DNA from 2 places in the Dyadobacter chenhuakuii genome. Region 1 is predicted to be linked to the other one. Evidence: riboswitches for the same ligand, from Rfam matches in the RefSeq annotation. Region 1 holds a riboswitch; the other holds the start of a gene.
What was found. Region 1 has a riboswitch for cobalamin ahead of metE (5-methyltetrahydropteroyltriglutamate--homocysteine S-methyltransferase). Riboswitches for the same ligand answer to the same signal wherever they lie in the genome.
Positions count from the first base shown of each region.

Region 2: linked by a shared signal. The riboswitch ahead of NFI80_RS16955 (TonB-dependent receptor plug domain-containing protein) and the one ahead of metE (5-methyltetrahydropteroyltriglutamate--homocysteine S-methyltransferase) in region 1 are both predicted to bind cobalamin.

Region 1 covers NZ_CP098805.1:370,285-373,472, forward strand. The annotation lists gene NFI80_RS01580 (TonB-dependent receptor) at 1-1,353, opposite strand, end outside; cobalamin riboswitch at 1,765-1,906, shown strand; gene metE (5-methyltetrahydropteroyltriglutamate--homocysteine S-methyltransferase) at 1,946-3,188, shown strand, end outside.
Region 2 covers NZ_CP098805.1:4,110,191-4,113,378, forward strand. The annotation lists gene NFI80_RS16945 (thioredoxin family protein) at 1-277, opposite strand, end outside; gene NFI80_RS16950 (DMT family transporter) at 343-1,281, opposite strand; cobalamin riboswitch at 1,365-1,565, shown strand; gene NFI80_RS16955 (TonB-dependent receptor plug domain-containing protein) at 1,643-3,188, shown strand, end outside.

The sequences.
Region 1 (3,188 bases):
AGAGCGCATATTGGTGATCTGCCGGTTTACTTCCACAATGCTCTTGGCACCTTGCTGGCCCATTCCCGGAGTGGGCGGCACGGGAACAACTTCCCCGTTTCGGATGAGCATTCTGGGCTTTCCGTCCCAGTTGTAAACCTGGCCAACTGTATCCTGAACATATGTGCTCCTGTAACTGCGGACCGCATTCACATTCAGCGCCAATCCTTTGGCCAGGAAATTGTTCTTATTATAATTCAGGCTGACCACATGCGCCTGATATTCACCAAACCTGCCCACGTAAGGCCTTGCCATGGTGGTGCCGTGCGGGATTTCGCTGTAAGTGTCTGAAATATTGTAACCTATGAAAAACTGGTCCGCCCATTTCACATTCGTAAATCCGACTTCAAACCTGCCGCCGATTGACTTATAAGTATCATTGAATCTTTTGGCCCTGTAATACCGCTCCAATGTTCGGTCGGGATGCACAAATTTTGAAAACTTGCCCCAGGTGGTGTAGCTGTTGTCGGTGTAGGTGTAAAAGCCTGATGCCCTGGTGGTAAAACCTGTTTGCTTGTTGCGGTAAATTCCGGAAAGATCGGCCTGAAATGTGTTGAAAGATCCGTAGGCAACCGCAGCTGTAATGTTGTTTTGGGAAGCGTCTTTTTTCAAAACAACATTGATGGCCCCGCCTACATAATCGCCTGTCAAATGCGAGGGCAACACACCCTTGTAAACCTCAATGCGTTCGATCATTGCGGGTGGAATGTTGTTCAGATTGAAAGAAGACCCATAAGTTGAAATCTCAATGCCATCCAGGAAAATCCCAACCGCACTGCCTGACATGCCATTCAGGTTATACTCCACCCGTGATCCGATCCCACCGTTTTGACGGACGCGGACGCCTACGGCCCGGTCCAGCAGTTCATTGGTGGTTAAGTTGCGGAGCGAAGCTTCTTTTGTTTCAATGATTGCGACTGCAAATCCCTGCGTTTCAAGCTGTTTCTTTTCCGTTTTCTGAACAATCTGCACTTCGTTGAGATCCTGGGCGGTTTTAGCTACAACCGCGTTAAACTCGTGCGTGGGTTTGTGAACGTGTATCCTGGAAGTTTTAGATTTGATTTCAACAGACGTAATCATAATTTCCTGATGGCCGTAGGGCACATCTTTCAATGTGTAGGTGCCATCGGTTTCAGAGAAAGTGGCGATGCTGGTCCCGTTAACCCTTATGGTTACAAAGCTGACCACCGAACCCTTATCGTCGCTGATTTTTCCTTTGATTACTGCCGTTTTCAGGGCAGATGTCTGTGCAAAAGTATGAAGATGAAAAAGGGTAACAATTGCTGTAATGAGTAGAGAAGGCTTCAATAACATTCGATGATTTTTCTTAATTAAATGCCCTTACAGTTGCCACTGCCGGGTTTTCAAGAATAGGTGTGAAGCAAGTCTTATTTAGACTAAGTCTAGCGAGTGCAAATATAGGCCCCGATATTTTGAATAGCAAGACAAAAAAAGACAAATGTTACCTGGGGTAACAACAATTACTCATCAATGTTAAACGCCGTTAATCCAACAGGCCGCTTCTCAACTTCCATCATCCGTAGAATTTTATCTGTTAGCACGGACATTTTAATGTTGAAAAAGATAGAAACGCAGTAAAATTGACTATTGAATAGTGATAATATCTAAAAATATGGCAATGTGTAGAGATTAAATGCTTCTTACATAGCTTTGCGTAGATATTTAATCCTTTGCCGGATACAAAATATCGCGAATCGTTCTTTACCATAACAACTGGAAACAGGTTTTCGACGAAGGTCGGATTAATAGGGAATCGTGTGGAATTCACGAGCTGTCGCGCAACTGTGAGTAACCGCCGAAGAGGGCAGGTTACAAGTCAGGTTACTGCCTGTTACCAATGTTAAGCAAAGCGCTTGTAACAATTTTTATTTAAACAAACGACAAAATGCTAACACAAAACCTTGGCTACCCGCGGATTGGTGGACAAAGACAACTCAAAAAAGCCTGTGAACAATTCTGGGCAGGTAAGATCGATCTGACTGAGCTTTACAATGTGGCTCAAAAGATCAAAGAAGAGAACTGGCAGACTCAGCTGGAAGCGGGCATCGACCTGATCCCTTGCAATGATTTCAGTTTCTATGACCAGACATTGGATACAAGCCTCTTACTAGGCGTCGTTCCGCAGCGTTATGAAGCAGTGCGCTCGCAGGCAACGGACAATGGAGAGCTGGATTTGTATTTTGCGATGGCGCGCGGATACCAAAAGAATGGTCTGGATATCACAGCCATGGAAATGACCAAATGGCTGGACACGAACTACCATTACATTGTGCCCGAATTCAAAGCCGATCAGCAATTCCGCATCAACAACGAAAATATTTTCAACGAATATAACCAGGCCAAAGCGCTGCTGGGAGCAAAAGCCAAGCCGGTGATCATCGGGCCGGTAAGCTATCTTTTGTTGGGTAAAGAAAAAGAGGCAGGGTTCGATCGCATTGAGCTTATCAGCAGCCTGGTTCCGGTTTATATTGAGATCATTAACCGCCTGGGCCAATCGGGTGCTGCATGGATTCAGCTCGACGAGCCTTGTCTGGCCCTTGATCTTACCAAAAAAGAAAAGGAAGCATTTGAATTTGCCTACAAAACGATCGCCCAGCAGGTTAGCGGCGTGAAAATCTTGGTGGCTACCTATTTTGAAGCATTACTGGATAATACGAGCCTGGCCGTTGGCCTGCCGGTTGATGCATTGCATGTGGATCTGGTAAGAGCTCCGGAGCAGTTGGACGAAGTGCTTTCGCTGATTCCGGACCGCTTGATTTTATCCGTGGGCGTAGTGGACGGCCGTAACGTCTGGAAAAATGACTATGAAAAATCTTTGCAGCTGATCAATCTGGCCGTCGGTAAGTTGGGAGCAGATCGTGTTATCATTGCACCGTCCTGCTCACTGCTGCACAGCCCGATCGATCTGGAACTGGAAACGGCCATTGATCCGGAAATCAAAAACTGGATGGCTTTCGCCAGGCAAAAACTGGTTGAGATTAACGAGCTAAGCCAGATTGCTGACGGAAATACTGAACTGTTAGCAGAAAATAAGGCAGCGATCGCAAGCAGAAGATCGTCACAAAAAGTGCATAAGCAGGCCGTGAAGGACCGGGTGGCCGCTATTACGGATGCAGATGCAACGCGCA
Region 2 (3,188 bases), 2.2 Mb from region 1:
GTTCTGCATCGAGCTTGACGGCGTAGTATTTGTGGTTGACGTACTCAACAACTGCTTTATTTTTGAATGTCTCGCGGTCCATCACTTTGCACCATCCGCACCAATCAGTATATACATCGATCAAAACCTTGCGGGGCTCTTGCTGAATTTTAGCGTAGGCTTCTTCAATTGTTAACCATTGAATGCCTTCCGCGGGCCTGTTTTTGTCGGATCTGAAACCCGAGGCCACTGTTAGGATGGCCAAAAATAGAAAAAATGATGCAGCTGATCTTTTCATAACTTCATTTGATTTCAATGAATGAACAAATTTCACGGTGGAATAATTGTGCTTAATGGCTGACTTTATTCCGGATCGGCTGCCATAGCGGGCTTTCTTTTTGCCAGCGAAACCATAACTCCTCCTCCTACGATCAGCAACATGCCTGCGAACATAGAGAATGAAGGAATGGCCTCTCCCATGAAAAAACCGATCAGAACGGAGAACAGAATATTGGAATAACCAATGGCAGCAACGCGCCCGGCTTTGTCAAATGTGAAGGATTGCGTCAGCATTCTCTGACCCATTAGCGCCGTCAGTCCGAGCGCCAGAAAGCCAAGCCATTGCGAAATGTGAGTTGGCCAGGTGAATGTGCCAATCAGGAAATCCAGATTTTCCATAGGATAGTAAGTCCCGACGAGCATGGAAATAATGGGCATCACAATGCCGCTCAACATAAAAGAAAGAATGATGGCGCGTGAGTCATAAACAACACCTAACTGCCTGATTGACAAATAAGAAATTGCTGTTAACAATGCATTGCCAAGCCCTAAGGCATTGTCCCGCAGCGAAATGGAAAGGTCGGGCCGGAAAACGAACAGGATGCCGGTAAAGCCAACAAAAATAGCTGCCCACTCACGGGAATTGAGCGTTTCGCCGATCAGCAGCCAGGATAGCAATGCGAGGAAAATGGGATAAGTGTATTGGTATGTGGAGGCGCGGCCAAGCCCCAACGTTTGTATCGCATAAAAAAGCATATACAACGACAATGTGCCCACAACGCCGCGGAAAATAAGCAGCCCCAGCTTGCCTCCCTGCTGCCTTACAGGACGTCGCCAAATGCTGGTGACTACAAACACAACCCCAACAATGTTCCGGAAAAATACAAGCTGTACAATGTGGAAATCACGGCCGAGCCACTTGGAAATTGCGGAGGTGAGGGAAAAGAAAAATGCAGCACCGAGCATCAGATAAATGCCTTTTTGCGAAGAAGTTGCAGTCGGATTTTGAGCAGGAGCAGCCAACAATGATCAGGATTTTGGTCAAAGATAAAGCATATCATACAGAAGATAAAGGATATGTTACCGCGTCGGAAATCCCGCCAATTCACTACCTTTGCACCTTTGGCGCTGAAAGCTGCTTCAATGCGGCATGAAGGCTTAATAGGGAATTCCGTTGAACCGGAAGCTGTCCCCGCAACTGTGAGTCTGTTTATATTGATCCAATCCCCTATGCCACTGTTCCTCGAACGGGAAGGCCACGGACCAAAAAGACGAGCCAGGAGACCTGCCAGAAGCTGATCTATCAAATTTTGTTTTCGGAGGAAAAACAAAGCTGATAACGCTACATATTTGACACCAGGTGATTATTGACCGGAAGTTTTTTTTGGCTTTGACCATTGCCACATGGCTTTTCCGTCCGGAAATGCTCGTTGCACAGTCGGATAGCATTCGTTTGGAACCTATTATCGTAAAGGGTTTTGTTCCTGAAAAATTCATGAGCGGGCTCAAAATCCAAAAGTTCGATTCGGCGTCTCTGAATCTTTTCCGCTTCCAGAATATCAGCGAGCTGCTTTCACTTTACACGCCGATTGCATTTAAAAATTACGGCCCCGGTCAGCTTAATACGGCCTCTTTCCGCGGAACGTCGGCTAACCATACCGCTGTGTTATGGAATGGTTTGAACATTAATTCTCCTATCCTTGGCCAGACAGATTATTCAACCATCCCAGTTACCGGTTTTGATCAGCTTTCTGTCCAATATGGCTCTGCTGCCAGCATTGTAGGCAGTGATGCCGTGGGTGGAAGTATTTTGCTGGGAAGCGCTCCATCGACCCAGCCTTTGCAGCTTTCAATCGGTCGGCAGCAGGAAAGTTTCAACAACCACCAGACCCAGGTTACAGCCCGCTATGCGGCGGTGATCAGTGATCAGTGGAGCTTTTCAGGCAAGACAAATGTGTATGACGGTCGTATGAACAACGATTTTCCATACACCGAGCGAAATCAATATACTGTTTTGCCATCCACTTCTTTCCAGCGCGGTCTGGTGCAGGATTTGTTTTTCAATTCAAAAAATGATCATCAGATTTCGGCGCATGTATGGCTAACCCGTAACCGGCTCACGTTAACACCGGAAGACAAAGCTGGCCGCGAACTGACCTTAACGGAGGCTTACAGGACCATGTTACGTTATCAATTTAAAGACTTCACAATCCGCACTTCGTGGGTGAGAGACATTATTGATTATGCCAAAGGTGATTATAGTCAGCTGGACCATGCGGTAACAGACAAGTTTTCAAACCGTGTTGAACGCGATTTTCAATTCAATGCAATTCAGATTAAAGCAGGAGGCGAATGGGCACATTACCGAGCCCAGGTCGCTGGCTATGATAAAGCATTGGTGACAGAAAACAGAGGTGACATTTTTCTGTTAACGCGCTGGCAGGCCACCGCCCGACTGGTCATTTCTGCGAATTTAAGGCAGGCATTTGTAACTAAATTTGATCCGCCATTCACGCCTTCATTAGGAGCAGACTATTTTATAGTCCAAAAAGAAACCCATAATCTGAAATTAAAAGGCTCAATAGGAAGAAGTTACCGCGTGCCTACATTGAATGAACGCTTCTGGAAAGAACTCGGAAACCCGGATATCAGGCCGGAAAACGGGTGGAACAAAGAAGTTAGCCTCGAACAAAACATTGTTATCGATGCTAACCAAACATTTTCAGCTTCCCTGACGGCATATCACAACCGCATTAAGGACTGGACTTATTGGAATCCTACGCAAAGTTACCGTGTAGAAAACTTGCAGCAAGTGCTCGCGCGTGGAATTGAAGCGCAGGCTGGGTGGCGGCATCAGATAAATGACTGGAAATCAGGCATCAACCTAGGGTATGCGCTAAATAAAAGTGCTCAGGAAAAAGCTTATGATG